DNA from 3 places in the Brevibacillus schisleri genome. Region 1 is predicted to be linked to each of the others. Evidence: riboswitches for the same ligand, from Rfam matches in the RefSeq annotation. Region 1 holds a riboswitch; each other region holds the start of a gene.

Region 1 (10,395 bases):
TCTGACCTATTAATCGATGCATTCGCTTTGATGTGAGTAGAATCAACAACAATTATTTCCCCAGTAACTAAACCAGTTCGAATACATTCCGAGACGATGTGATCGAAGATCTCCTGAAAAATATGACTTTCTTTAAATCTACGACGGCGGTTCTGGCTCAGTGTGGAATGATCGGGAACAGTGTCAGTTAAGTCCAATCCTAAAAACCATCGATAGGCCAAATTCACTTGGATTTCTTGTTCCAACTTCCTTTCGGAAGGGATGCCATAAAGATACCCGATAAGGATCATTTTCATTAACAAAACTGGATCAACTGAGCGACGACCTACAGGCGAGTATAAGTGTTGCACTTTCTCATAGATAAAAGAAAAATCAATCTTATTACGAACAACACGTAAAAAATGATTCTCGGGTACAAGATCATCCAAATTTAAGAACATAAACTGGTGCTGTTTGTCTCCATCGATTCCCATCATGAGATAGCCCTCCAAAATAAAAAGAACCGTATAGAAATGATTTCTACACGATTCCCAGAAACCCCTATCTCTACGGCAATTTGTCAACAGCCCCGTTACCGGGCGCCTCGTGATGTTTCGTACTTTCTTATTTGTAAGTGTCGTAAGCATTTGTCAACAAGCCAGCGATTGTTGCCAGTTCGTTGTTCTCGATTTGATGGCGCTCGATCATAGTCATGATTTTGCCGTCTTTCATGATCGCGAAGGATGGAGAAGACGGTGCATAGCCTTCGAAATACTCACGAGCTTTTGCTGTCGCTTCCTTGTCTTGACCTGCGAATACCGTGAAGATGTTATCCGGTTTTGTAGCGTGATTCAAGGAATGTACAACTGCTGGACGAGCGAGTCCTGCTGCGCAGCCACAAACCGAGTTCACGACAACAAGTGTCAGGCCTTTTGCATTTGGCAGTGCTTGCTCTACTTCTTCAGCAGTGCGAAGCTCTTGAAAACCGTTGCGAGTCAACTCATCGCGCATTGGTTGAATTACTTGGCTCATATATGCTTCATAAGACATCATTGGGCAACTCTCCTTTTTATCACGAAGTTCAACTTACTTATTATTATACCCCGACTGCGTCTACCCGAGAAAGCAGAAGCTACACTTCCATCAAAATGGTAAGAATCATCGGGTTACGGCCTGTTTTTTCATAAATGAACGGCTTGATCACTTCATTAATCTGTGACTTCAGCTCAGACCATTCCTTGATTTTCTTATCCAATGCTTCTTGCAGACGCCCACGAACGAGCTGTGTCGCTTCCTGAATCAAGGATTCTGAACCGCGTACGTAAACGAAGCCGCGGCTCACGATATCTGGGCCCGTCAAAATTTTGAAGTTCTTCATATCGAGGCTGACAACCACAACCATCAAGCCATCCTCAGCCAAATGCTTGCGGTCACGCAGAACGATATTGCCGACGTCGCCGATGCCACTTCCATCAATGAGTACAATCCCTGCTTGTACTTTACTGAGCCACGCTTTTTCGCGGTTGCAATTCAGCACTTCGCCGTTGTCCATAATAAAGATGTTGCTCTCCTCGATCCCAACCTGTTGGGCCAGTTTGGAGTGAGTCTTGAGCATCCGGTATTCCCCGTGGATCGGGATGAAATATTTCGGACGGATGAAGTTGAGCATGAGCTTCAACTCTTCGCTACTGCCATGACCCGATGCGTGAATATCAAATTCGTGACTCAATACCACGTTGGCACCTGCGCGGTACAGCTTGTCTATCGTGCGGCTTACGTTGATCGTATTTCCTGGAATCGGAGATGCAGAAATGATCACCGTATCTTCCGGATAAATGGAAACCGTACGATGCGAACCGGATGCAATCCGGGTCAGCGCTGCCATCGGCTCACCTTGACTACCTGTGCAAATAATCAGCACTTGGTTGTCCGCGTAGTTGTCGATGTGCTTAATATCAATCAGCATGCCCTCTGGCATCTGGATATAGCCCAGCTCTTGTCCAATCAAGAAAACCTTTTCCATACTGCGGCCAATAACCGCCACTTTGCGATTGCACTGCTCTGCAGCATCTACCACCTGTTGCAGGCGATGTACGTTGGAAGCGAAGGTAGCCAGAATGATGCGTCCACGCGCTTTGCGTACCACATCGAGAATTCCTTCCCCTACCGATCTCTCTGACATCGTAAATCCAGGACGTTCACTGTTCGTACTATCAGACAAAAGCGCCAAAACGTCGCCACTCGCACCAAAGCGTGCAATTTTTCCGTACTCCGTTGTTTGTCCGACTGGTGTCATATCAAACTTGAAGTCACCCGTGTGAATGACCATTCCCTCTGGTGTATGGAGCACAATTCCCAGAGAATCCGGAATACTGTGGTTCGTCCGGAAGAATGTCGCCTTCAGCTTCGCAAAAGGAATTTCCGTATCTTCCGAAATCGGAATCAGCTTCACTTCATTTTGCAAACGGTGCTCTTCCAGCTTCGCCTTGACCAAGCCCAGGGTCAGACGACCACCGTAAATCGGCACCTTGATTTGCCGTAAAATATAAGGAATCGCACCAATGTGATCCTCATGTCCGTGCGTTAACAAAAGTGCTTTGATCTTGTGCTGGTTGTCCACTAAATAGGAAACATCCGGGATAACCAGATCAATACCGAACATTTCATTCTCAGGGAATTTCACCCCGCAGTCAATGATGATGATTTCGTCCTCATACTCGACGCAGTACATATTTTTTCCGATCTCGCCGAGGCCGCCCATCGCGAAAATCTTAACGTCGCTCAATCTCTTTCCTCCTAACATCGTCGTGCATGATTATGGGAATCCGAACCAAGCATGCCATTCTTATTATATCACAACGTAAGACGTTCGTTTCACCCAGTCTTGTCTATTCCACACATTCATCTTCGGTCAATAATCGAATACTGATACTCCAAATCGGCAACTCGTTCATCGGTAACAGCACTAGCTCTCGCCCAGAAATCGTGCTTCGCATAAGAATCGCCTGTCCATACCTCCGTTATTTCTCCTGAAGAGAGCTGTAACGGTATGGCCTCGATCTCTTTTAATACGTTGCCGCTTTTGTTTTTCAATCGCAGCTTTAGATCGATCTCCAACGGCTGGTCCGACTGATTTCGTACCAGGATGAGACTTGTATACGGATACCCGACACAATTTTTGGTACACTCTTGTCTGCTGTATACGAGGGCGAGATCAATAGGCTTCTCATTGTCCATCTTCGCCTCTTTCCACTGGTCTTTTGCTTTTTGTACGACGATCACGTACTCCGCTTTCTTCAAAAAGGGACCCATCCCTAAAAAGGCAGCGGCAAAAAAACTAAACAAACCAAAAGCTGTGCATAGAAAAACGAGGTTCATCTTCCAAAACTGTTTTCTCATCGTGATCAAAAAGCCAATATACAGGAGAATACAAACAAACACCAACAGGATACAAAAATAGAAAAAGACCTCCAAATCAGACTCCGTAGGTAACACCGGAATGCCATACTTCACTTGCCAATATACATTCGCGGCAAAGCAGCCTCCGTAAATCAATACGGCTGAAGCAATCGTCAGCCCCCATTTTCTCCAGAAAGGAGGCTTTTGAAAAATCGCCGTAAGAACCCCCAACAAAACAGGAACGCCAAATAAGGGAATGAGCAAGTAATGCATCGAATACCCCCCGCACTTCATTGTCATTATTTTCTACGAATGATATTCCGAAAAGTCTTCAAAATACATGGCAAACCATTCGAAAAAGAGAGGGAATAGCAAGTGCAAGCCGTTCGTCGCCTATTTCGCTATCGGAACATGATGCCCCTTCTCTCCACCGTCCTTTTCCTGCTCATCTTTCAGCCGTTCCCTACCTATGCTCAACCTCCCTATGCAAAATGGGGCAGGCTCGCGATGCAGGAAACGATGAAGCGATATCCAAACGCTCAAATTGTGGACTACCTGCATGTCGGACGAAAACAAAAAACGCCCACCACGTCAGAAGAGACGTTTAAGCTCTTGCTTCAAGAAAGCAATCGCAGGTGGGCGTTACTCGTTCATATTGAATTCGTGAATCAAACAGAAGAGGTCGTAAATATCTTCTATGAGGAGACCCGCTAGTCAGCGAGCTGTACCATCTCTTTCATCATGACTTCCAGTTCCATGTTAGCTGCCATCCCGTACGCGCGACGCATGTTTCCCTCTCCATCCACAAGGAACATGCGAGCCGTGTGGGAATAGGAACCATCTGGCTCCTTAATGACCATCAGACCAAAATCCTTCGTCACTTTCTCTACAGCCTGAGCATCCCCGCGCAGGAACTTCCAGCCACTCTGATCTGCCTTGAACTTGGCTGCATAGTCCTGCAAGACTTCCGGTGTATCGTTATCAGGGTCAAAGGAAATGGAAACAAACTCCACTTTGTCTCCGAACAGTCCTTTTTCCTTCAACTGATCTTGCAGCTTGGCCATGTTGAACGTAGTCGCCGGACAAATATCCGGGCACTTGGTAAACATAAACTCTACCAGTCGTACCTTGCCAGCACTTGAATGAAATGTATAGGTTGTTCCGTCACTATTGTCCAAGGTGAAGTCCGCGATCGGCTTCAACACCTCGATCTTCTCTTTTGTCATGTAATTATAACCAAATACTCCGACGATAGCTAAAATGATAATACCGGCTAACACAGGAAACCAATGTTTCTTCATTGCAGATTCCTGCTGCAATTGTGCTCCTTCACTCATCGGTTGCTTCCTCCCTGCTTGTCCCATGTGTGATGCCTCCTGATTACACTCGGGAGGCATTCACACTGTTTCTATCACGTTTATTGTTCCACTTCACCTGGCCATGCGAGCATGCCGCCAACCATATTCGCCACGTCATACCCTTGTGCACTCAAATACTCTGTAGCTGTATTGCTTCTGGCACCACTGCGGCAAACCATCACAATCGGAATGTTCTTATCCAGCTCATCGATACGATGTGGCAAAAAGCCAAGTGGGATCAGCTTTGCCTCTTTAATGTGACCTGCATTCCACTCATCTACTTCACGTACATCAATGACTTGCAGTTCCTCTTTGGCTTCCAGCTTTTCCAACAGCTCTTGTGGTGTCATTTCCTTTACTCCATGGCTCATCGCTATTTATCCTCCTATATGTACGATCAGATCAGTTGTAACCACCTCCATGATATCACACGCTTTTTTACTTTTCTAACGCGAAGAGCACTTGGCTTCACCCTGCATTCATGCTCCCTATTTTCTACCATTATCTCCTATTTCACTGCGACAGTAGCCCCACGGGATGTGAACAGCTTGAGACAAAACCGTTACAAATTAATGGCATGAGTAAACCACCTTCATTCATATATACACAAAAACCTCCCTGATAACTGTATATTGCACATTGACAGCATGGTTTTATTTTCATACAATTACGACAACAATTATTTTCATCAAGAGCGGTGGAGGGACAGGCCCTACGAAGCCCGGCAACCAGCAGACTAGCTGCATGGTGCCAATTCCTGCAGAATCCAGTGATTCTGAGAGATGAACACAAGCCCGTGCATGATCGGAGCCTTCTTCTTCTCAGGAGAAAGCTCCGTTTTTTATTCGCCGATTTCCCATAGTAAAAGGAGAGATGGACATGTCCGATCAACAACAATGGAAGCCAGAAACACTTGCGGTACACGGTGGGCAAGAGGTTGACCCTGTAACAGGCTCACGTGCTGTTCCGATCTATCAGACGACCTCCTATGTTTTCCGCGATACGGAGCATGCAGCCAACCTGTTTGGCTTAAAAGAGTTTGGGAACATCTATACACGCATCATGAATCCCACACAGGATGTATTTGAGAAGCGTGTTGCCCTGCTCGAAGGTGGTGTTGGTGCACTCGCGACCGCATCCGGGCAGGCTGCCATTACATTCGCCATCTTAAATATTGCACATGCGGGTGACGAGATTGTCGCTTCCAGCAGCCTCTACGGCGGTACCTACAACCTGTTCGCCCACACTCTTCCCCGCCTCGGTATCAAGGTTCATTTTGCAGATCAATCCAATCCGGAAAATTTCCGGACCTATATCAATGAAAAGACAAAAGCCGTGTTTTGCGAGACAATCGGCAACCCGCGCATTGATGTCGCTGATATCGAGGCGATCGCCAATATCGCTCACGAGAATGGTGTGCCGTTGATCGTGGACAACACCTTTGCGACTCCGATTTTGTGCCGTCCTTTTGAGCACGGGGCCGATATCGTCGTGCACTCCACCACCAAATTCATCGGCGGCCACGGAACAGCAATTGGCGGTATCATCGTAGACTCAGGAAAATTCGACTGGAACAACGGAAAATTCCCAGGTCTGACTACACCAGATCCAAGCTACCATGGCGTCGTCTATACAGAAGCAGTCGGTCCGCTTGCCTATATTATCAAGGCACGTGTCCAGCTCCAGCGCGATATCGGAGCAGCAGTCGCTCCGATCAACTCCTTCTTGTTCCTGCAAGGATTAGAAACTCTGCATCTGCGCATCGAGCGGCATAGCCAGAACGCCTTGGCAGTAGCCCAGTTCCTCGCCAATCACTCTGCGGTAGAGTGGGTGAGTTATCCGGGATTGGAGTCAGACTCCCAGCGTGAATTGGCCCAAAAATATTTGCCAAAAGGGGCTGGCGCGATCCTGACCTTTGGCATTCGCGGTGGCGTTGAGGCAGGAAAAACATTGATCGAGTCAGTGAAGCTGTTCTCCCATCTCGCAAATGTCGGAGATTCCAAGTCACTCATCATTCACCCAGCGAGCACAACACATCAGCAGATGACAGAAGAAGAGCAGGCAGCAGCCGGAGTGACTCCGGGACTTATTCGTCTCTCAGTCGGCACAGAAGCGATCGACGATATCCTCTCTGATCTGGAACAAGCACTGCAGCGTGCGTTGCAATTATCCACGGTTGGTTAACCCTACCTTTACAGAAAGAAGAGTCACATAATCTCTTTGGATAGAGATTTGTGATTCTTCTTTTCCTTTCCTCATTTCGCTCTAAAAATATTGAATTTTAAATTCGATTTTTATAAAATACATAATCATGTACAAATTTTGGAAGGATGATCACATGAAGATTTTGAACATTGGCAGTGAACGAACGACCTATCGGGTCGAGATCTCGTATTCTCCTTTATTCGAAGCTGCCTTAGGAATCGCTGCCGCTACCTACGACCAATTGCATCACACGATGGAACACCCTCCTGCCTACTGGCGCCAACTGTTGGACGAGCTATCACCTTCTGTACGGCAAGAGGTCGACTATGCGAAGGAGCACAACACGTGGAAGACGCTTTTGCAACTGCTCGACCTTTGCCCTTTCGCTGATCTGGATTCCTTTCTCTCGTATGCCAGAGAGCTCTCAATCGAACAGCTCCGATACGAAGCCCTCCCTTATCTCGGTGAAAATAGGCAGGAAGCACGGCGGAAGGCTGCACGAGGAAGCAAGGATGATTGCGCCGTTTTACAGGAAGCGTGCAGCACACATCTCTTTTTTGAATCGTATATCGAACATATTACTTCCGTTGATGGAGAAGTGCTGCGGAGTCATATTCTCGGATTGATGGAAGGCTGGTATACCACTCACATCAAGCCACATGAGGGAAAAATCGTTCGCATGCTAGAACGGGATTGGGCGCAAAAGCAAAACAAGCTAGGAAAGCTCAACCCCGAAGCCTTGGTTGAGTATGCAACGGGATCGAGCTACCTCCCAGAGCCTGCCGTGGCACGCGTACTGCTAATCCCGCAAGCGATCTACCGCCCATGGACCGTACAGGCCGATGCTGTCGGTACGAAGATTTTTTATTACCCTGTTGCCGACGAAAATTTGCACGATGCTGTAGATCCTTATCAGCCACCCCCATCACTGGTGCAAGCCTTAAAAGCACTCGGAGATGAGCACAGGCTACGCATGGTCAAAATGCTCGCAGAAAATGACCTGAGCCTGCAAGAGATAACCGATCAACTCTCAATGGCGAAATCGACAGTACACCATCACCTATCCATGCTGCGGTCTGCCCATCTCGTGGAAACAGCAGGCTCCCGTTACAGACTCCGCCGTCATACGCTGGACAAGCTTCCTCTGTTATGGGATGAATTCCTGCACAGGAGCACCCCATGAGCCAAACCGCTGTACAAGCCTCTGTCTGGCAGCAGCGTTCTTATCGTTGGATTGTTTTCGGTCAGCTCATTTCAGAACTCGGCGCCTCACTCGGTACCCTCGCCAATAGCTGGTTAATCTATCAGGCAACAGGCTCACAAGGTGCGGTCGGACAGATGTGGCTGCTGTATTTCGTGCCGTCGCTCGCCATTCAGTTGGTAGCCGGACCGTACATCGACCGATTCGATAAAAAGCGTGTCATGCTTTTTTCTCAATGGATGCGAGCTGCTGCCTTTTGTTTGTCCTTTGCGGTCATTACTTCCGGGACGGAATCGCTCTGGCCGCTGTATTTCACTGCCCTGATCAACGGTCTCGTTCAACCGCTGTATGTGCCAGCCAGCCAGTCGCTCCTCCCAGCTCTGGTCAAAAGAGAGCAGCTCCTCCAAGCCAATGCCTACTTGGATAGTGTCCTGCGCATTGCCTTGATAACAGGTCCGCCATTGGCTGGGATTCTCGTAGCGAGTATCGGCGGTGAGTCCGTACTCGCATTGGTCGCGATCAGCTATGCACTCAGCGGTTTTTTTCTGGTTCTTTGTCCACTCGCCCCAGCGGATACCGCCAACAAGAAGCAATCGTGGTTCGTCATGTTTAAGGCTGGTCTTGCGGTTTTTTGGCAGAAGCCCCTTCTACTCTGGCTCGGTCTGTACTCGGCTCTCGTCCAATTTGCTGTCGGAGTCACACTCGTACTAAACCTGCCTTTTGTAGCCGGCGAGCTGCAAGGCACCTCGTTTCATGTAGGCTTGTTTTTGGCTGGCTATCCGTTGGGATATTTCTTCGGCTCATTGCTCGTGCCTCGCTTCCGTAGCAGCCCTGGACAGCCCCTGATCATGTTGGGGTCACTGGTACTAGGTGGCTTGAGCTTTGTTGCAATAGGCTTTACCCATGACATCTGGCTTGCCATCACCATCGAACTACTGGCTGGTCTGTTTGCTCCCTTTTTCCAGGTACATAGCACAAGCCTGTATCAGCTTCACGTTCCTTCCGAGCTAATGGGGCGTGTACTGTCTGTCCGCTTGCTCATCGTGCGTGCGACGATGCCCGTCGGTATTTGGCTTGGCGGACAGCTGAGCGATCAGGTAGGGATTCGCCCTCTTTACATCTCTGTAGGGGCCGTCATCGTGCTCGCCGCGCTTACGGGATTATTATTTCGAAAATTTGTAACTAACAGGATATTCCATATATAATAAAAACCGTATGACTCCTCAATTTTGAATGGGAAAAGGAGAATTTTCATGACTCATCCGACATTGGATAACCTTCAGCATGCTATCAGCAGCGTCATCGTGGGCAAGGAAAGTCAGATCCGCCTATTGGTAACGGCCTTGCTTGCCCGTGGTCACGTATTGCTGGAGGACTTGCCCGGAATGGGAAAAACCGTGCTTGCCAAAACATTGGCGCAAGCGATTGGCGGCTCTTACAACCGCCTGCAATTTACTGCGGATCTACTGCCATCCGATGTCGTCGGTCTTCACGTATTCAATCAACGAACAAGTGAATTCGAACTTCGAAAGGGACCTGTTTTTGCGGATGTCTTGCTTGCAGATGAAATCAACCGGGCCACTCCCAGGACTCAATCCGGTTTGCTGGAATGCATGGAGGAACGCCAGGTTACGATTGAAGGCGTTACCCTGCCACTCCCATCGACCATGCTGGTTATCGCTACCCAAAATCCGATTGAATCGGAAGGGACCTATCCGCTGCCGGAAGCACAGTTGGACCGCTTCCTTTTCAAGCTGTCTCTTGGCTACGGTACACGAGAGGATGCCAAAGAAATTTTGCGGAGGTTCCGCAGCAGCTCCCCATTAGAGGCGGTCGAGCCGGTCATCACTGTCGACCAAATTGCGGCTCTGCAACGCGAGGTTACGACTGTTCACGTCAGCCAACCGGTGGAAGACTATATCATCGAACTGACGGAAGCGACTCGCCAGCATCGCTCGGTTGAGGTGGGCATCAGTCCGCGCGCCATGCTCGCCCTGTTGCGATCCGCCCAAGCTTACGCGTTCGTTTCTGGTCGTACTTATGTCTTGCCGGATGATGTAAAAGTGGTGTTCCCAAGTCTGACAGCTCACCGCATCCGCCTGTCCATGGAAGCAGAGCTGCACGTGACGGAGCAGGAAGTCGTGGAGCAAATCTTGACCAGCGTCCCCGCTCCCGTCGAAGAAAGCGTGTAGTGCTATGATCACCAAGCAAACCTTTCACGTAATCGGTTTTGTCTTACTGCTCTTCGCCGTT
Region 2 (10,395 bases), 5.0 Mb from region 1:
TTGATATTTCGGTTCGTCTGTTGAAGGAAGCTGGGGAGCTCGGTCTGTTGGCTGGAGACGTTCCGGAAAAGTACGAGGGACTGGGGCTGGATAAAGTCAGCACGGCACTCGTAACAGAGAAGTTCTCGCTGGCTCGCGGCTTTGCGCTCAGCTACGGCGCCCATGTCGGTATCGGTTCACTGCCGATCGTGTACTTTGGAAACGAGGAGCAAAAACAGCGCTACCTGCCTGATCTGGCGTCTGGAAAGCGAATCGCAGCTTACTGCCTGACAGAGCCAGGCTCTGGCTCAGATGCGCTGGGTGCGAAAACGACAGCGACTCTCTCCGCAGATGGCACGCACTATATTCTCAAGGGAGAGAAGCAATGGATCACGAATGCTGGCTTTGCTGATGTGTTTATCGTATACGCGAAAATTGATGGCGAGAAATTTACTGCCTTTATCGTTGAGCGCACATTCCCAGGTGTTTCGTTTGGACCGGAAGAGAAGAAGATGGGAATCAAATGCTCCTCGACACGCACGGTCATTTTGCAAGATGTACCTGTGCCGGTAAATAATCTGCTCGGAGAGCCTGGAAGAGGTCACGTGATCGCGTTCAACATCTTGAACGTAGGTCGTTACAAGCTCGCGGTGGGCGCAGTCGGCTCCTCGAAAAAAGCGGTGGAACTCGCGACGAACTACGCAAAAGAGCGCAAGCAGTTCAAAACGCCAATCGCCAACTTTCCTTTAATCAAAAACAAACTGGCAAACATGGCAGTGAAAACGTATGCGGCTGAAAGCTCCGTCTATCGCACAGTGGGTCTGTTCGATACAGCGCTGACTCGCTTGGGTGAAAAAGCGGATGATGGCGCAGAGGTTGCGAAGGCGATTGCTGATTATGCGATCGAATGCTCGATCAATAAAGTATTTGCCACTGAGGTTTTGGATTACTGCGTGGACGAAGGCGTGCAAATCCACGGTGGATATGGCTTTATGTCCGAGTATGAGATCGAGAACATGTACCGTGACTCGCGGATTAACCGCATTTTCGAAGGAACGAACGAAATCAATCGCATGCTCATTCCGGATACGCTCGTGAAAAAGGCGATGAAAGGTGAATTGCCGCTCTTGCAAGCAGCAAGCAGTCTGCAAGCAGAGCTGATGAGCTATTATCCAGAAGAGATTGAGGATGCACCCCTGGCTATGGAGAAGCATCTGATCAACATCACGCGCAAAATCATTTTGATGGTGGCTGGCTCTGCGTTGATGAAATACCAACAGGAAATGTCCAAAGAACAGGAACTCTTGGCATTCGCGGCTGACATGCTGATCGAGCTGTACGCAATGGATAGCATCGTGAAGCGGACAGAGAAAGCAATGGCGGCAAATGGCATCGAAGCTGAGCAGCAAAAGCTGGAAATGACCGCTGTCTATGTACATGAGGCATTCGATCATATCGAAGGCTGGGCGAAGGAAGCATTGGCGGCGATGGAAGAGGGCGACGAGCTTCGTCTGCGCCTGTCGATCTTGAAAAAGCTGACCCGCCGCACGCCGATCAACACAGTGGCACTCAAACGTTCGATTGCAGACCGCGTGATCGAAGCGGGGGCATATGTGGTGTAGTTCCAAACAGTAGATGGGAAAAGGAGCAAAGCATTGAGCTTTGCTCCTTTTGCATGTAACGCACGTTTTCATTCTTGCGGATATTTGCGATTTGCAAATGCTTTGGGATTTATTCGATTCAGCGGCAGAATGTGCCAAGCTCCATGCATATTTTGGGAAGCTCTCACGAACGCTAATGGAACATACTTCGGAAAAGGGCGGGAGCTGTAGCAGATGGCGATGAGAGGGTGGCTAAGAAGAAAAAAGACATCTGTCAAAGACAGGATAAGCCACTCGAGTGAGCCTATCCGTGTCCGTGAGATCAGTGAGCGATTAAGTGATAACCTTGCGGAGTTGAATGCAATATTTACGCTGACACCCGATTTGGTCATTCGGACGTTTGCGTGCCAGCATATAGAGGGCATGGTTACACTCGTCTACCTGAATGGCTTGGTTGACAAAAACTCGATTAACAATAATGTGCTTCGTCCGCTTTTGTCACACCCAGAGGGTGAGAAATCGAGTATTTTGGACCTGTTATCTGTCGGAAAGGTATCCGTTGTCTACGACTTTCGGAAAGTAGAAACCGAAATTTTGCTTGGGAGTAGTCTTTTGTTTATTGAGGGTCGAAAAGAAGTGCTTGTGATTCAAACGAATGGATGGCCACAGCGGGCGATAGAAGATCCACAGTTGGAGGCTGCGCTAAAGGGAGGACACCAAGGGTTTGTCGAAACGGACTCGATGAACATTGCCCTCATTCGCCGCTATATTCCCAACCGTGAATTAAAAATAAAAGAAATATGGTTGGGAGAACGAGGCCTTACAAAGCTCTCAATCATGTACTTGGCTGATGTGGCGAATCCGGAAGTATTACAGGAGCTGGAAGATCGGCTCAAGATGATCAAGGTTGACTCGATTCTTAATGCGTCTGAACTGGAGGAGTATATCGAGGATAATCCTTACTCGCTGTTTCCGCAGTTTTTGACCTCAGAGAGGCCGGATACAGTCGCCTCTCACATCTTGCAAGGGAAGATTGCTGTCGTTGTCGATCGTTCTCCAAGCGTATTAATCGGACCGGCTACTTTCGTTTCCTTTTTTCAAAACGTTGACGATTACGGTACGCGTTGGCCTGTTGCCACGTTTATTCGCTTGCTTCGATATTTAGCTTTTTTGATTGCTACTTTTTTACCCGCGATTTATATTGCGTTAATTTCATTCAATTATGAGGTTATCCCACTCGATTTGATTTTGTCAGTCGGAGAGTCCCGCGAAAAGGTTCCATTCCCACCCTTGTTAGAGGCATTTATTATGGAGCTCACTCTGGAAATGCTCCGGGAATCGGGAATTCGCCTGCCAGCGCCTATTGGGCAAACAGTCGGTATCGTAGGGGGTATCGTGATTGGTCAAGCGGTCGTACAAGCGGGGATTGTGAGCAATATTATGGTGATTGTCGTTGCATTTACAGCGATCTCATCCTTTATTATTCCGAACTACGATATGGCCTCGGCAGTCAGGCTTATTCGATTTCTCATGATGATCCTCGCTGCGATGTTTGGTTTTGTAGGTATTATTGTCGGGCTGATGGCATTGATCGGCCATTTGATTACGCTGGAATCATTAGGTGTTCCTTATGGAAGTCCTCTTGCCCCTGTGCGCTTCGGGGACTGGAAAGATTTGTTTATCCGCCTGCCACTGTGGAAAATGAAAGAGCGTCCCCTGTCAGCCCATACGATTGAAGAGGAAAGACAAGGCAATAATCGGCCAAGGGAGGACGGGTGATGAAAAAGTATACGTACAACCAATTGAGCGTCCTTCAGTACATTCTCCTCATTCATGGGGCACAAGTAGGGATCGGCGTATTGACGATTCCCAGAGATTTGGCGGAGAAGGCGAGCACCGACGGATGGATATCGCTTTTGATCGGATGGCTTGCGGCAATGCTAGTCAGTCTCGTCATCACGAACATGATGAAGCAGTACCCGGAGAAGACGATCATCGATATATTCCCATTGATCCTGGGCAAGTGGCTCGGTCGTGTCGCTATTGTTCTCATGTTCATTTATTGCGGGGTTGCAGCGTTCGTTTTGCTGATAAATGCCACGGGAATCATAAATGTTTGGCTCCTGTCTCAGACACCCGCCTATGTCGTCGTGTTCCTTTTTACGTTGCCAACTTATTTTGTTCTCCAGGGAGGGGTTCGCGCCATAGGAAGGTACGCCGAGCTCGTATTCTATCTTACGCTTTGGATACCTTTTGTTCTCACGACGGCTTATCGAGAGGTTCATTGGCTAAACTTGCTGCCAGTGATCAAGGAGGGCTGGCACCCGATATGGGAAGCGAGCAAATCCACCGTACTCTCCTTTCTTGGATTTGAGTTTGGTTATTTTGCCTACCCTTTCCTTCAAAGAAAGCAATATGCGTCTCTTGGCATTGTCATTGCGAATACATTGACGTTGTTCGTGTATCTGTCTGTCGTTGTCGTTTCTTTTGCATACTTTAGCCCCGATGAAATCACGCAGTATACATGGCCTACGCTCAATTTATGGAAAGCCATTGAGTTCCGCTTCTTAGAACGTGTCGATATTCTTTTTCTCTCTACTTATATGTTTATATTGTCAACGACTGCATTGCCGTACATCTATTTCTGTGTCTTTTCATCCAGTCAGTTATTCGGCATGAAGGATCACCGCAAGCATTTGCGCCTGTTCCTTCTTCTGGTTCCAGTGGCGCTATGGTTTTATACGCCATCCTTTATTGATCTGAAGAAATCGATACAAATTTGGAACTTTGCAGGCTTGGTATTTGCTTATGCACTTCCTTTATTGGCTTGGGGGCCGATCAGGCTATCGAAACGAGCAGAAGGGGGGAAAAAAGCATGAGGGCATTTGCTCAAGTACTATTATTGAGCTTGCTGGTAACCATGTTGGCAGGTTGCAAGGATCAAATCAATTTGGAGGATGCTACTTTATCGCTGATGGTCGGAATTGATTTGAACGAAAAAAACGAGCTTCTCTTTTATATCTCAAGCCCGGTGTTCAATCGGGAGGCAAAGGAAAAATCTGAGGAATACGGCATTCGGTCATCTACGATTAGAGAGTCAAGAATGGGCTTTGATGAGCGAGTAACAGGCTTGACCCAAGCAGGCAAAATTCAGGTGCTCGTGTTTGGGAAAAAGCTACTGGCTCACCCGGACTGGTTTCGGTTGCTGGATGTCGTTTTTCGGGATGCAAAGTTCAGTGTCAACGCCCGCGTGGCTATGCTTGATGGTCCGTTGCATGAGTTGTTTGATTATAAACCAAAGGACAAACCTCGTCTGTCCATTCATGTAACAACGCTAATTGACACAGCCAATAAAAGAAATCTGACGGTAAAGACGAGGGCACAGGAGCTCCATCGGCAAATGTATGAAAAAGGGATGACACCTAGCTTGACTGAGTTGAAGAAAGAAAAGCGGGCGGTTAAGGTAATGGGGACGGCTTTGTTAAAAGAAAATGGAACGTACGCAAGCTCGATAGAACCGCGGGATACGATTCTTTTGCAAACGCTGCTCTATGAAAAACAAGGGGAATTGTCCGTCACCATCCCGATTAAAGAGCCGAACGATCAAAAACAAATTACGAAAGACAGGATCAGCTTTTTTATCAAGGGCGTCCAAAAAAAAGTAAAAACATCCTATCAGAACGGTCGGTTTCATTTTGACGTTCATTTCAGGTTGCGAGTATCCATATCAGAGCGTATGTTTCCGTACGACATGCAAAAGGACTACAAAAAGATGGAGCGAATGATCGGCGACGAGTTACAGAAGGATTACATGAAGTTAATCAAGAAATGCCAGGAAATCGGTGTAGACCCGTTTGGGTTCGGTCTCTATGCGCGGGCCTATGAATATAAGGAGTACAAAAAGGTAGAGGACGATTGGACAAAGGCATTTTCTAATGCCAAAGTTGAAATCAAGTCAGACATATCGATTAAGGGAAATGGCGTCGTAAAGTGAAAGGTGAAAGACAAAACCCCCTGGCAATCAGTAAATGCCAAGGGGGTTCGTTATTAATAGATCGCTTCCCAGCCAGCAGGAGTGACGAACAGGCGAATCGCCTTGATTTTGCGGTCGTCCATCAGGGTGAAGTAGTGGCGGTAGTTCGGTGGTACGGAGATCAGATCGCCTGGCTCCAGCTCGACGTCAAAGTAGCGACCGTCTTTGCCCTTGATAGCGAAAATACCGTGACCATCGACGCAGAAGCGGCACTCATCATCGGTGTGGTGATGCTCGCCCTTGAATTTCACCAACAGCTCGTCGAGGTTAGGTGTTTTGTCAGAGAGGACGATAATGTCCGCTGTCAAGTAACCGCGACGTTGGCTGATCGCATCGATTTCCGGCTTAAAGGTGTCGAGAATCTCTTGTTTTTCCTCGTCTGTCGGGCTGTAGTTATCACGGTGCTTTGGATCAAGGCGATCCACGCCCCATTTTTCGTAAATGATCTCTTGGGTATCCAGGAAGGAGACAACTTCCTCGGGTGCGGAGATGTACTCATTGTTGTCGTGAAAACGAATTTGTGCCATCGTTTATTCCTCCTTAATTGGTGGTTGTAGTGGACACGACTGCTTGGCGCAATTGCAGCCAGCGGGCGTGATACTCGAATAGGAATTCAAAAGCTTCCAAGTGGCGCTTGGCCTCGAAGTCATTGCCGCCCCACGTGTAGATACCGTGGTTACGGATGAGTACGCCGGGAACTTCTGGTGAAATCACTTTTTCAATGGCGGCAGCCAAGGTCGGAATATCGGCAAAGTTCTCAACAATCGGAACAGTAATGCGCGCGTTTTCTTCCCAGATTCCGAGTCCCTTGATCAGCTCTTGTCCTTGAATGGAGAAAGCGCGTTGTCCAAAGTACAGCTCGGAAATGAGATTATTCCATACGGTATGGACGTGGAAGCAAGCCCCTGCCTTCGGAAACGTTTTGTAGACGACAGCGTGGATGAGCGTTTCCGCGGACGGCTTGAGAGCAGTTTCATCCACCGGACGCGAGTCTTGATCCACGACCAGATAATCTTCAGGGGACAGCTTGGTTTTGTCTTTGCCGCTTGCCGTTACAGCAAATTGCAAGGGAGCGTTTTGTATTTTAATAGAGAGATTGCCACTGGTGCCGGGAAACCAGTCCCGGCGGGCAAATGTCAGCTTGGCGTCATCCAGACGGCGAAAGGCATCCAGACGTTGTTCGAGTGTTGCAGTCATGAATTAGACGACCTCCTGTTGGACTTGCTGTAAAATGCGAATCACATCGTGGAATGTGGCAAACTTGCTATGCGGCAATTGCATCTCTTCCGCCTTGTCAGCGAGGAAGGAACGGGCAATCACATAATCAGCGATCTTGGCCCCAGCCAAATCAGTGATGGAGTCGCCGATGACAATGCGGAAATGGGTTGCTGGATCGTAACGGCGGATGATGGTCGTCTTGCACATGCCACAGCCGTTCGTGCAATGTTCATCGCAAGCGTTTGGCCACGTAATGGTGATGCGCTCTCCGCTGAAATCACTGCCATTGCAGTAGATCGGTACATCGGTAAGATCGAAGGGTGCCAGGATAGGCTCCAGGAAAAAGTCGATGCCGCCACTCGTAATCAACAGCTCGATGCCTTCTTCTCGGCAATAGCTCACGAATTCAGAAAATCCCGGGCGAATGGTCGCTTCATGGACAATAAAATCAATAATGTCCTGGCGCAAGGAGGAGGGCAAGAGTTGAAACAGCTTGCCGACTCCTTCCTGAACGCTTATTTTTTGCGAAAGGATTTGCTCCGTCAAGGCTTCCCACTCAGGGGGAGCGAACTTGCGAACAATCGCTACAATGTTGTCTTTTTCGGTAATCGTTCCGTCGAAATCGCAGAACAGGACGAGCTTCTTACTCATCGCGCGCCACCCCACTTTTCCAGGGCGACCGCCAGTTCTTGTGATTCCGAGGCGGCTTCTTCCACTGTTCGGCCTGCGGTGACTGCATCAATCGCGGCAACGAATGCTTTCGCTCCGGCGGTTGCTCCACCGGGATGACCGTGGATTCCGCCCCCTGCATTGACGATTTGATCGAGTCCGAAGTCTTGATAAAGCTGTGGAACCAGCCCCGGATGAATGCCGGCAGACGGAACCGGGAAGGAACGGCGTACACCATTCAGTGGATCTGTCAAATGCTTCGCGAGCTGCAACGCTTCTGTTTTGTCCAAAGCGACATTGCCATATGGGGATGGGAAGAGCACCAAATCTGCCCCAGCTACACGCATCAACGTACCGAGTAGGAGCGGGGGGGCGATGCCGTAGTCAGGTGATGGATAGTAGGCGCCTGCCAATGCTGGATGCGCCATGATTGGTACGTGTACGTCAGGATCGGCTGCCAAACGGTGCAGGGCATCGAAGCCAAAGGCCAGCACGTTGAACAAGAGGCAATCAGCACCCGCTTCTACTGCACGCTTCGCTTTTTCGTTCAGCTCATGCACAGGTCCGGTCAGGTTGGCTGCATAGAGGACGGGCTTGCCAGTTTCGGCTTCGGTCTCTTGTGCGATCTGCTTGAACGCTTTGATTCGTTCGATAAAAGGAGCACGGTCATCTGCAAAGAAGATTTCGTCATCTTTCACGAGATCGACTCCGCCCAAGGCTTGTGCTCGGAATTGCGTCTTCAGATCGTCGAAAGGAAGACCTAGGCACGATTTGAAAATGCTCATCAAGAGCGGACGGTTATGTGCCCCTAAACGTTCGCGCAGACCATCAATGCCGAACTTCGGTCCAGGAAAAGCCTGAAGGAATGATTCAGGGAAAACGATGTCGATGAGCTTGATTTTGCCATCCATCGATAGTTTGCCGAATATTCCGGTTAACAAGGATGGAATGTCTGCTGTAAAATTGCGAGTCGGATAGCTAACGGTAATCAGACCGCGTGTTTCTCCGTTTTCCAGTGTCGCAATTGGTGTCGCGCTCACGGCTTCACCGAGATACGGCGCTAGCTCAGCTTGCTTGGCAAGCGGCAGGTCCGTCCAGGAACCGACTGTCATGCCGACAGCAATGGCTTGCGCTTTTTTGTTCAAGTCTTTTGCTTGGGTGAGATAGGTGACGAGGATACGTTGTTCACTCATGGTACGTCAAATCCTCCTTGAATTAATAAAAAAAGCCTCCCCATTGAGCGGGGAGGCGGTTGTCGACTATGAAAGCGTCTCGTCTCCTCTCATCTCTCGGGTCAGTAGCCGAAACGAGCCCGAAAATGCTCAATCTCGACTCTTATCCGTTGGAATTAGCACCGTTTCGCTATCCAAGGTACGCAATTATGAGCGTACGAATCATGGTATAGCGCCGGTTGCCGGGCATCATAGGGCCAGTCCCTCAGCCAGCTCGCGATAAGAGTTATTCGTTTCCCCCATGATATGACGTTCATTGTCAGGAGTCAATCTTTGTTTTTGCAGAGAATGTGCAGGAGATTATTAGAAAAATGAGACGAAGATGAAACTTTTTTACAATTCCTTCGTGGTAATGGGTGAAAGGGTGTGAACGGCTTGGGAAAGTAGGTCTGGAGGATGTGTACCAGCTGCATGTAAACGATATTTACCGCTATCTTTTCCGGCTGACACGAGATGAGAGGCTGGCAGAGGATTTGACACAGGAAACCTTTTGTCGCGCCTTCTCTTCCTTGGACGACTACCGTGGGGAAAAAGTACGGCCCTGGCTGTTCAAGGTGGCCTATCACGCTTTCGTGGACGGTTATCGCAAGAAGACGAAACAACGATTTGCGTTTGTGGAAGCCCTGCCACAGCGACGTGATCAATCGGCGGTTGATCCGGCAGAGCATGTCGTGAACAAAGAGCTGTGGGAAGTGGCCCATAACTACTTGGGGCAACTTCCGGAAAAGCAGAAACAGGTCATTTTGTTGTCTGCCATGCAGTTTTCCTACGCGGAAATGGCAGAGGTGCTCGGTATCGATCTGGCAGACGTCAAGCGTTCCTTGTTTCGGGGACGACAAAAGATGCGGCAGTTGTGGAGGGAGGAAATCCGGTGATGAACAAGGATGAGAATCATCGCGAGCAAAGGTTGCTTGCTTATTTGCGTGGGGAAATGGCGGAAGAAGATTCGAAACAATTCGAGGAGGAGATAGCCGCTGACGAAGAGTACGCACAGCGGTTGGAAAGGCTGTTGTTGGGGGCAGAACCAGAAGCGGACAACGCGAAAACCAAACAGTCTGAAACACTGTCAGCTGAAAAACAGCGTGCCATTGTTCGCCGGGGGAAATGGAAAAATCGGTTGTCCAACGCAGGATTCACCATAGGGCTTCCCTTTCTGGCCGGTGTTGTGTTGCTGATTCTGAATGGCTGGGTGGGGTCGCTGATGCATGAAGATCTGTTCCGCGTTGCAAAGTCGATGGTCAATTTTACTCAACCAGGTGTCAGTGTAGGCGGTAGTGGTTCGAAGGTCGGATTGCTGTACGGCAATATCAGCATGGAGCTTCGCGAGAGAGTCGGGTCGGAAGATAAGAATGCAGGGCGATTTGAAAGTACAAATGTGCTGTGGAACGTAAATGCTGGGCCGCAATGGACGAATGGAGTCAGGGAGCAGAAGCTGTATTTCCGTTATCCGACAGAAGGGGAAAAGGAGGATACGATGTCTTTCACTTCACCTGCCTGGACAACGATGGAGAAGCTGCCAGAGGGGACCGTTTCTCAGCTCGCGATTTCCTTCGATCACTTCTTGACGTATCAGGAGTACTATGAACTGGTTTCCCGCCATGTTACTTCTTCGGGACAAGATACAGTTTGGTTTGCGGTAGACACAGGGGTGGAGCGCAAGCAA
Region 3 (10,395 bases), 5.6 Mb from region 1:
AGATCGATTGATCTTTTACGTCCCGCAAGTATTTGATATAGTATTGTTGAGCCATTGCCAGCATTCCTTTCATCCCTCTCCTATCTGTTCCGCAAATAGAAGAGTAGGGGGTTGTTTAGTTAGCTGGCAAGGCTTTTTTCATGTTCGGAAATGGTCTGCACTTTTCGGTTGCCAAAGTGTGTACTTTTATTTTGCCAAACACAGGGATAGGCTCTTTCCTGTATTCACATAAAAAAGAACCAACTGCACAAGACAGTTGGCCAAAAAGAAATTCCCCAAGTTATTTGTTTAGACCCTTACATTTTATCAATAATAAACAACGTTGTAAACTTTAACTCATTATGGAAATGTTATACACAAAATCTCTGGCATCTCGATAGCATGAAAATTTTTTCTTCATTAGATATGCAACGAAGACAAGGTGAGCGCCCAAAGGCGTTGGCACAGTATAGACGGACTAAGAAACGCTCCTAGAGGCTGTGAGCAAACCAGGCTCTCCGTTTTTGTCCCACCGCCCATCCTTCCATTCCTTGACATCGCATGCTACGTACGGGTATCCTAACATAACTAACAGTACGAATTGCACTGTGAAAAGGTTGCAAAAACCGTTTGTTTTCAGCTTGGAATGCCAAGTTTTCTATGTTGCAAAAGGATGTCACTATGCTATAGTGGATGACGAATGTTACTATATATAGATGTAGAGAAAAGTTGGGAGCGACGATATGTTATCCTTCTTGAAGAATTTAATGGGGAATAAACCAACAACTAATGAGGTGCGGGAGCAGGTTCAGGAGGAATCGATTCTTTCCGCTGCTGATACCGAACAGTCTCATCAGGAAGCGCAACAGGTACATGAGGATTCAACTGGCGTCATCACCACACTCTCGCTGCATGAATTGTGGGAGAAGCAGTTGGGGGCGCAAGAGAAATACTCGCTCTCCTTTATGGCTCAGGAACTGGAACCGTTGCAACCAGGGAATATTTCCTTGGCAGGGACTTCACTCGTTCCGCATGACGATGGGATTGAAGTGGTAGCATTCGTCCGGAACAGCACGGACCGTCCAATCAGCCTGAATGAGATGACGCTGGTGGTACTGTTTGGGGATCAGGAGCTGTTTACCCGCCAATCTTTTGATTTGAGTGAGCTCGGAGAAATTCCGCCGCGTTCTGCAAGACCGTGGTCGTTTGTATTTGCGAGAGAGCACTTTTTACAGGTTGAAGTTCTTCTCGTGAACTGGAAGATCGCTTTTGAAATGGCGGAGAAGAAAATGGTTCTTCCACAGCAGCTGGAACTGGAGGAATCCTGGATTAAGGCGCTGACTGATGAGCAAAAAACGTCCTTAATTGAACTAGCGAAGAAACTCCCTGCTCTAAATGAGGGAGAAGTAAATATACAGAGCGTGCAGATTCGTCGAACAGAAAATGGTGCCCTGAATGCGATGCTTTTAATTCGGAATGGCTCTACTCAGTCACTGTCCATCGAAAAGTTGCCGCTGGCGCTCTATGACGCAAGTGGGGATAAAGTGGCAGAAGGTCTGTTTGAACTAGGAAGCCTGACTGTAAATGCAAATACGAGCAAGCCGTGGCTGTTTATTTTCCCACCTGAGAGCATTCAAAAGGAAGAGCTTGACTTGTCCCGTTGGAAAGTGAGCGTTCCCCAAGGAGCTTAATGCAAGAGAGCAAATTTGCATGGGCTAGTCAAAAAAGTTTATCATGATAAGAGAAGCTTCGTTCGTGTCCGGACGTTTGAGGAGGTAGCCTATGTTTTCCTTTATGAAGAATTTTTTAGGTAAGGATCAACAGGATCTGAAAAAAGATATTCAAGAAGAGTCTGCTATCGATGTCGCTGAATTGAAAAACACCGAGGTCGAAATGGAAAGCAGCGAGCAACAGGAAGAGTCTGTAGGTGGAGTTGAAAAAATTCGTACGGAATTGTCCCTGAGCCCGATTTGGGAGAGCGAGCTGGATTCCGAGAAAAAGTATACGCTTCGCTTTTTGCAAGAAGAATTGCCAGAGATGCGTAAAGGCATGATTAGCGTAACGGGTTTCAGTATGATTCCCCAGCCAAATGGCATGACTGTAGCGATGTTCTTCCGTAACTCGACAAATAAGCCAGTGCGGATCAAAAACGTTGGGTTAGCGATTTATCTTGATGATAATGCGTTTGCAAGGATCAAGGTGGATTTGTCAGATATGGGCGCAATTCCACCGCATACCAGCCGTCCATGGGAGGTATTGTTCCCGGAAGAGAGCTATCTGCATGAAAACTTCACCTTTAACCGCTGGAAAGTGGTTATGAAGGCTGGTAGAAATTCGCATGTATGGCCGCGTAATCTGGAGCTCGATCCTGAAATGGAAAGCCGCATGACCGATCGCCAAAAGGATCGTTTAGAAGCGTTGACGCAGTCTTTGCCAATGATTCCGATTAATACCGTACAGGTTACAGGCTTCGACATCGGAATGACAAAGGAAGGACATTTGGTAGCAGCGATGCTCTTCCGCAATGGGATGGCCCATGATTACCGTCCAGATGAAATAAAACTGACGATTGCTGATGCTAATGGTGATCTGGTAGCAACAGGTGTACTCGACGCAAGCAGCATTAATGTGAAGCCGGGTTACAGCCGTCCGTGGATGATTGTATTCCCGCCAAATTTAGTGAAAAAGCCTGATGCCGACCTGAAAAGATGGACGCTTGAGGTAGAATAGGGCGCAATACTTTTGAGGTTGGGAAAGAGGAGGTTGACTTATGAGTTGGTTATTGGAAAATTGGTTTGGTTCCAAGGAGAGCTTGGAGCAAGTACGCGAAGATATTCATGAGAATCTTCATAGAGAGTTTTATTTGGGTGTATCCGGATTAGAGAATCCGCAGCAATCTGCGAACCGTGTGGAATCCAAGGAATTGTTTTTGGTGCTGAACGGTCCGTGGGATGATCAATTGGACGAAGCCGAGCATGAGCTCTTGCAATACGCGCATGATGAAATGCCTCCGGTTGTTCGTAACGAAGTAGGTATCATTCCTTTCTTTACGCAGGTTACCAATGATGGTTTCTTGGTTCTTACCTACGTTCGCAATGCGACTGACCGCAGTATTTTGCTGCAAAAGCTTCCGTTGTCTTTGGTGACGGAGGATGGAGAGGAAGTCGCGAGAAAGACTTTTGATCTGATTACATCTGGTCCAGTGATGGAAATGTCCAGCCGTCCGATGGAATTCATGTTCCGCTGGGATGAGTTCGACCGTATTCCTGAACAAGAGGTTCCATTGAAGCTGGCCTTTATCAAGCCGGAAAAGCACGAAGTCGAAGAGAATCAAAACTTTAATCTGGGTCTGAGTGCAGATGAATCCAAGCAATACATGCAGCAGGCAGCAGAAAAGGCTCCGATTGTAGAGGGAGAAGTAGACTTGCAAGTCCTCGACATCAAGCCAGGTGAAGATAACGGCCTGAAAGTCATCGTTGCTTTCCGTAACGGTCTGGCAAAACGTCTGGAGTTTACTGAAGTGCCGATTATCGTTCATGATAAGGATGGCGATACCGTAGCACGTGTACACTTTACCCTGGAAAACATGAAGGTAGAAGCAAATAGCCATCGTATATGGGCATTTGATATTCCGTTCTCCTCCATTAAAAAGGAAGAGGTAAATCTGGCGGAAGTTACTGCTTTTATTCCAAAAGCTCAGCAAAGAAAAAAAGAAAAAGCTCAGGTAGCACCTGAAGTGGAAGACAATAAAGGTTTGTTACAGTAAGGAGAAAACCCTTTTTGCCCATGGTGAAAAGGGTTTTGTACTTTTCTAACGTTCCAAATATTGGCTAATCAGGGTTGCATGTCTCCCTTTTCATCCGCTATGCTAGGACGAGAAGATAAATACCTGAATTCCTTTTAGACTGCTGATTTTGCAGGGGAGAGAAGGAAGGACTGTTTTACATGAAAAAATCAGTGAACATGTCAGTAGCGACTGCGATAAGTGTCGCACTACTGATGGCAAACAACCAAACAATCTACGCTGCAGCACCACCAGCATCGAATGACTACTATTTAAGTAACCAGCTTCATTTGAGTCAGATTAGAGCTCACCAGGCCTGGTCAGTCGTAAATAGTAATGAACAGATTATCATCGCGGTCCTAGACTCTGGTGCGGATTATAAGCATCCTGACTTGAAGGACAATCTTCTGCCGGGTGTGAATCTGGTCAATCCCGGGAGATCTGCCCAGGACGATAACGGACATGGAACAGAAGTAACTGGTGTACTGGCTGCTAGCGGGAATAACAGTATTGGTGTATCCGGTGTTTTGTGGAATGCCAAGATTTTGCCGATTAAAGTTTTGGCCAAAAATGGAGATACTACGGTGCAGACTCTTGCTAAGGGTATCAATACTGCCTTGGATCGTGGTGCCAAAGTCATTGTGATGTCTCTCAGCAGTATGTCCTACTCCAAAGAACTGGCGAATGCTGTGCAACGAGCGGAAAGAAGCGGAGCGGTTCTGATTGCAGCGAGTGGCAATGAGAGTAGCCGAGTGGCCTATCCGGCAGCTTATCCCACGGTGGTAGCAGTAGGGGCTGTAAGGAGTAACAATGAAGTGCTGTATCAAAGCAATACGGGACCTGAGCTTAACCTGGTAGCGCCAGGTTTCAATGTTTATACGACCAAGCTAGGGGGGAAATACGGTTCCTTTAGCGGTACTTCAGCAGCCGCACCACAAGTAGCGGGTGCAGCGGCTCTCATACTAGCTCGTCATCCCAAACTAAGTCCATTTGATGTAAGACAATTGCTTTATCAAACGGCTACGGACTTAGGGGAAAAGGGATGGGACCGGAAAACGGGCTACGGGTTGTTAAATGTCGACAAGGCAGTTCGGACGTCCTTATCCTATGACTTTTTGGAACCGAATAATCAGACGTACTCAGCAAAGGCGTTTCCGATCGAGTCTCAGATACGTGGAAATTTGGGACCAAAAGATACGATAGACTGGCTAAAGATGGACATCCCTTACGATGGGAAGGTCAGTTTTACAGCGTCAGTGACATCCGGTATTTCTTCCGCGATGGCAGCTACCTTTTACCCAGAGAATCGTCCGCCGATTACACAGTACTTCGGAAATGGGGATACGATAACTGTCCCGGTCAAAGCGGGGAAAATGAATATCCGGTTAATGCGTAACGGAGGGGTCAACAACGCTTTTACCTACGTGCTGACGAGTAAGTTTACCATCAATCCGGACCGTAACGAACCGAACGATACGCAAGAGACGGCAAGGCCGCTCGTAGGCAACGAAATCAGTGTAACAGGCAATTTTCACGATGAAGGGGATCAGGATTGGTTCTCCTACTATGTTCGTGAATATGGACATTTGGATGTCACTGTTAGTCCTGATAACAAGCGTGTCGATCTATTGCTGAGTATCGGTAAACAAGAGCTCGGTAAAAAGATGGTTGTCTGGGACCCTACTTACGATAATGGAACAAAAGACAATCCGACAGAGCGCGTCCAAAAAGAAGTGTCACCAGGCAAGTATTACATCCGTGTGAGTGAGTACAATCGCAATGCGGTGAATGGCGAGTATCAGTTAGATCTGGGATACACACCAGTAAAAAAAGATTTTAATGAGCCGAATGACACCTATCAAACAGCGTCTCCGTTAAGCGGTGGGACAGTGATGTCAGGCACGATACCGACAGCTACCGATTCCGATTGGTTCCAATTTACTGTGAATAGTGAATCGTATGTGACGTTCCGAGCGCCGTACATTCCTGTCGATAGCGGCTTTCGTTTCGCGCTCTACAGCGATCGAAACATGAACTATGCGCTTGCTTCGACGAATGAGGTAGCGGAGCTGTCTAAGCGAGGAAACGATATTATGGGTTTGCGTTTGCAGCCAGGAAAATATTATGTTCGCCTTAATAGTGGTACTTCGTTCAAATATGAATCGTACCGGCTCACGGTGACGCAGCAGAAATTGATAGCGGGTTATCGCGATATTTCGGACCACTGGGCGCGCTCAGAGATCGTCAGACTTAGCTCTCGCGATATTGTAAATGGGTTTAATGATGCGTCGTTCAAGCCGAACCAGGCAGTGACCCGTGCGGAGTTTGCGACGATGCTGCTTAAATCGATGCGTGCGACCGGTTCTAAGGTAGCGACTACCTACACAGGAAAAACGACCTTCCGGGATATGCCAAAGCGGCACTGGGCGTATCACAACCTAGGTGTAGCTTATCAATTGGGAATTTTGAAAGGGTACCCGAAGAATGAAATGAAGCCGGATCAGCCGATATCGCGTGCAGAGATGGCGGTAATGATCGCCCGGGCACGTAATGTGTTGATGTATAATCACAGTACCTCGAATTATCGGGATGTGCCAACGAGTCACTGGGCTTCTCCTGCCATCGAGGCTTTGACATCGAGAAATTGGGTTAATGGGTACGGTTCTTCCTTTAAACCGAATGGAAGAGCAACTCGCGCCGAGGTAGTGGTGGTACTTTCCAAAGCCTATCAATTATAAGTAAAATTTTTCCTATTGACATCTCTGAAAAAAACAATTATTCTATTATCCGTAATGGATACTCTTATCCAGAGCAGGCGGAGGGACTGGCCCTATGAAGCCCGGCAACCGAGCTAGAGCGGTGCTAACCAGCAGAACGGACATCTGTTCTGGCCGATAAGAGGATGAAGGAAGCAAAAAACGCTCAAACCTTTTCCTCCTAAAAATTGGAAAAGGTTTTTTATTTGCGTTTACGTAGATAAAATCCTAACTCGGCTACCACACTATTTGTATGAGGTCAAAGGAGGTATTTTCTCATGGCTTTGCAAAAAGGTCGTCGTCTGTTTACATCCGAATCTGTAACTGAAGGACATCCGGATAAAATTTGTGACCAAATTTCCGACTCCATCTTGGATGCGATCCTGTCCAAAGATCCAAACGCTCGCGTAGCTTGCGAAACTTCCGTAACTACTGGTTTGGTTCTCGTAGCAGGTGAAATCACTACAAACACTTATGTGGATATCCAAAAGCTCGTTCGTGAAACCATTCGTGAAATCGGCTATGACCGTGCGAAATTCGGTTTTGACGCTGACACTTGCGGTGTTATTACTGCAATTGGCGAGCAGTCCGCTGACATTGCACTTGGTGTAGACCAAGCATTGGAAGCGCGCGAAGGCAAAATGACTGATGCTGAGATCGAAGCAATTGGTGCTGGTGACCAAGGTTTGATGTTTGGTTTTGCTTGCAATGAAACACCTGAACTGATGCCACTTCCAATCAGCATGTCTCACCAATTGGCTCGTCGTCTGACTGAAGTACGTAAAAACGGAACACTTGCTTACCTCCGTCCTGACGGAAAAACACAAGTAACTGTTGAGTACGATGGCGACAAACCAGTTCGTATCGATACAATCGTTATTTCTACCCAACATGCTCCTGAAACAACTTTGGAGCAAATCAAGCAAGATCTGGTTGAACACGTAATCAAACCAGTTGTTCCAGCTGAACTGTTGGACGCTGAAACCAAATACTTCATCAACCCAACTGGCCGTTTCGTAATTGGCGGACCACAAGGGGATGCTGGCTTGACTGGCCGCAAAATCATCGTAGATACTTACGGCGGTTATGCTCGTCATGGCGGTGGTGCGTTCTCCGGTAAAGATCCGACGAAAGTTGACCGTTCCGGTGCTTACGCGGCTCGTTATGTAGCGAAAAACATCGTGGCTGCTGGCCTCGCAGACAAATGCGAAGTACAAGTTGCTTACGCAATTGGTGTAGCACAACCAGTTTCCATCGCAGTAGATACATTCGGCACAGGTACCATTTCCGAAGAAGCTCTGGTGAAATTGGTTCGCAAACACTTCGACCTGCGTCCTGCTGGTATCATCAAGCAGCTCGACCTGCGTCGTCCTATCTACAAACAAACAGCTGCATATGGCCACTTCGGACGCAATGACCTGAATGTTCCTTGGGAGCAAACAGACAAAGCAGAAGTTCTGAAGCAAGAGGCTGCTCAACTCTAATAATCGAAAGACATAAAAAGAGCCTGGTGTTGCTACTGGGCTCTTTTTCTTTTAGGAGCAGAGTCATCCAATTATTGGGTCAATTGTTGCACAGGAATTTGTATGACTGTGTCGAATCTCCTAGTGAGGAAGTAGAGGAGGGGTTTTTTTGCCGAACAGAAGGCTCTTCCTGATCGTGTTTCTTACTTTTTTGTTTTTTATAGTGGCTATTGGGTTCTTAGGCGAATCTTTTCTGGAAAAAAAGAATAAACAAGAAGTGCAACCTTTTCCCCAAGTGGATACGTCTATAAGCATAAGTGAGACAAAAAATGCTGAGCCAAACGTCACACCAACAGAAGAAGCAGTGGTTCAAACGAAAAAGTGGTATAACAATCAGGTTGTTGTTTTGACGTACCATCATGTCACGGATCAATCGAATCAGCGGTATGTCATAGCTCCTGATCAATTTGCCCGACACATGAAATTTTTGCATGATAATGACCTGAATCCGATTTCGCTGGAGGAGTTCCTGCGATTTATGGAGACGGGTACCTTACCGACTGAGAATGCTGTTTTGATTACGTTTGACGATGGGTATGAGAGTTACTACAAAGAAGCATTTCCGATCTTACGTACATACGGCTACCCTTCAGTGAACTTCGCGATTGCGGGGCGCTTAAGAGATGTAGCTGACCGAAAACGGGAGAATATGACGCCACCACTTACGCGTCAACAAGTTAACGAAATGATTCAATCGGGACTGGTTACAATCGGGTCCCATACGTACAGTCTGCATGAAGAGGAAGAAAGAAATGAGTGGGGCGATCTTGGCCCAGAAACAGCTCCGGTCTATCTGAAGGACTTGCATCGTTTAGAGGACGAAAAAGAGTACAGGGACCGCCTCTTTGTGGATTTTCGTATATCTCGCGTCAGCTTAAGCGATTGGATGAAGCAAGAGATCGAAGTCATCTCGTTGCCGTTTGGATACACAAGTCCAATTGTACTGGAGACAGCTCGTGAAGCTGGCTACCGCTATGTGTTTACATCTAATCGTGGATTCGTAAAACAGGGAACAGATCCGTTTGCTATTCCACGCAATGACATGGGACTGCGAGACGTAGAAGAAGAGCACCTCCAACAGTTGTTCACGAAGGCTAAAAATGAGTTTGAAGGAGAGCAATCATGAACAAAGCGATAGACATCAGCGTGCTGGACGGGGTGATCAAGCGAACGATTGAAACCGTAGAAACGAGTAAAACCCAAATATTTGATATAGCTGAAAACGCCAGACAGCAAGGTAACTCATTGAAGTTTGATTTACATGAACTTCGACAAGAGATTTCCAAAGTGATTCAAAAAGTCGATGCGCTTGAACTCGCGTATCGCAAATCGCGCAACAAGCTCGTCTTGGTCAGTCGTAATTTTCATATGTACACGGAGGAAGACATTCGGGTTGCGTATGAAGAGGCGAGCCGTATTCAGGTAGAACTGTCCATTTACCGTGAGCGGGAAAACAATTTGAAGCGCAGAAGAAATGATTTGGAGCGTCAACTGCGTACCTTGGAAGAAACGATCGTCCGAGCAGAAAAGCTGGTTTCTCAAATGGGCGTCGTGCTTGGTTACTTGACGGGTGACTTAAGCAAGATAGGCGAGGCACTGGAATCGGCTAAGCAGCATCAGTTGATGGGCTTAAAGGTAATCCAGGCTCAGGAAGAAGAGCGCAAGCGTGTCGCGCGCGAGATTCACGATGGGCCAGCTCAATCGATGGCGAATGTCGTACTGCGTTCGGAAATAGTAGAACGCATGCTGAAGAACGAACGCATTTTGGAAGCGCAAATGGAACTCCACGAGCTGAAGGAAATGGTACGCTTGAGCTTGGCGGATGTTCGACGTATTATTTTTGATTTGCGTCCGATGGCATTAGATGACTTAGGGCTAGTACCTACCTTGCAAAAATATATTCAAACATGCGAAGACCGTATTCAGTCTTCCATCGATCTGGTAGTATTCGGTGTGGAGCCTCCTTTGCGCAGTTCTGTAAAGGCGGCAATCTTCCGTTTGGTTCAGGAATGTCTGAACAATGTGGAGAAGCACGCAGGCGCTACGACCGTACAAGTGAAGCTGGAATTTGTACAAGATTCGTTAAGCCTTGTCGTCAAAGACGATGGGGTCGGATTCGATCTGGAAAAACGCATGGCGAATGGCAACTCTTTTGGACTCTTGGGAATGCGTGAGCGTGTACAGCTCTTAGAGGGCAGTGTCGAGCTGCAATCCGCTCCGGGAGAGGGAACCAAGGTTATATTCCAAATACCGATAAAATTGTGACGTGATACGTAAATAAGTACTGGGGGATGAACCATGGATAAGAGACAGCAAGAACTCCGCATTGTGATTGTGGATGACCATCAATTAT

Evidence for each region. Region 1 has a riboswitch for S-adenosylmethionine ahead of ACUUHJ_RS02750 (homocysteine synthase). Riboswitches for the same ligand answer to the same signal wherever they lie in the genome.
Region 2: linked by a shared signal. The riboswitch ahead of ACUUHJ_RS26245 (2,3-diketo-5-methylthiopentyl-1-phosphate enolase) and the one ahead of ACUUHJ_RS02750 (homocysteine synthase) in region 1 are both predicted to bind S-adenosylmethionine.
Region 3: linked by a shared signal. The riboswitch ahead of metK (methionine adenosyltransferase) and the one ahead of ACUUHJ_RS02750 (homocysteine synthase) in region 1 are both predicted to bind S-adenosylmethionine.

What each region holds. Positions count from the first base shown of each region.
Region 1 is NZ_JBVNDM010000001.1:520,615-531,009, reverse strand. It holds gene ACUUHJ_RS02785 (IS1182 family transposase) at 1-476, opposite strand, end outside; gene ACUUHJ_RS02780 (BrxA/BrxB family bacilliredoxin) at 604-1,032, opposite strand; gene rnjA (ribonuclease J1) at 1,112-2,782, opposite strand; gene ACUUHJ_RS02770 (hypothetical protein) at 2,881-3,651, opposite strand; gene ACUUHJ_RS02765 (YqzG/YhdC family protein) at 3,754-4,092, shown strand; gene ACUUHJ_RS02760 (SCO family protein) at 4,089-4,742, opposite strand; gene ACUUHJ_RS02755 (rhodanese-like domain-containing protein) at 4,796-5,107, opposite strand; SAM riboswitch class I at 5,419-5,525, shown strand; gene ACUUHJ_RS02750 (homocysteine synthase) at 5,616-6,920, shown strand; gene ACUUHJ_RS02745 (ArsR/SmtB family transcription factor) at 7,075-8,124, shown strand; gene ACUUHJ_RS02740 (MFS transporter) at 8,121-9,347, shown strand; gene ACUUHJ_RS02735 (AAA family ATPase) at 9,396-10,334, shown strand; gene ACUUHJ_RS02730 (DUF58 domain-containing protein) at 10,339-10,395, shown strand, end outside.
Region 2 is NZ_JBVNDM010000001.1:5,516,293-5,526,687, reverse strand. It holds gene ACUUHJ_RS26280 (acyl-CoA dehydrogenase family protein) at 1-1,601, shown strand, start outside; gene ACUUHJ_RS26275 (spore germination protein) at 1,815-3,359, shown strand; gene ACUUHJ_RS26270 (GerAB/ArcD/ProY family transporter) at 3,359-4,459, shown strand; gene ACUUHJ_RS26265 (Ger(x)C family spore germination protein) at 4,456-5,574, shown strand; gene ACUUHJ_RS26260 (1,2-dihydroxy-3-keto-5-methylthiopentene dioxygenase) at 5,628-6,140, opposite strand; gene ACUUHJ_RS26255 (methylthioribulose 1-phosphate dehydratase) at 6,154-6,810, opposite strand; gene ACUUHJ_RS26250 (2-hydroxy-3-keto-5-methylthiopentenyl-1-phosphate phosphatase) at 6,814-7,482, opposite strand; gene ACUUHJ_RS26245 (2,3-diketo-5-methylthiopentyl-1-phosphate enolase) at 7,479-8,693, opposite strand; SAM riboswitch class I at 8,780-8,958, opposite strand; gene ACUUHJ_RS26240 (sigma-70 family RNA polymerase sigma factor) at 9,089-9,607, shown strand; gene ACUUHJ_RS26235 (anti-sigma factor) at 9,607-10,395, shown strand, end outside.
Region 3 is NZ_JBVNDM010000001.1:6,087,928-6,098,322, reverse strand. It holds gene istA (IS21 family transposase) at 1-73, opposite strand, end outside; gene ACUUHJ_RS28960 (accessory Sec system S-layer assembly protein) at 723-1,670, shown strand; gene ACUUHJ_RS28955 (SLAP domain-containing protein) at 1,762-2,709, shown strand; gene ACUUHJ_RS28950 (SLAP domain-containing protein) at 2,750-3,745, shown strand; gene ACUUHJ_RS28945 (S8 family peptidase) at 3,925-6,501, shown strand; SAM riboswitch class I at 6,563-6,664, shown strand; gene metK (methionine adenosyltransferase) at 6,798-8,003, shown strand; gene ACUUHJ_RS28935 (polysaccharide deacetylase family protein) at 8,152-9,168, shown strand; gene ACUUHJ_RS28930 (sensor histidine kinase) at 9,165-10,307, shown strand; gene ACUUHJ_RS28925 (response regulator) at 10,341-10,395, shown strand, end outside.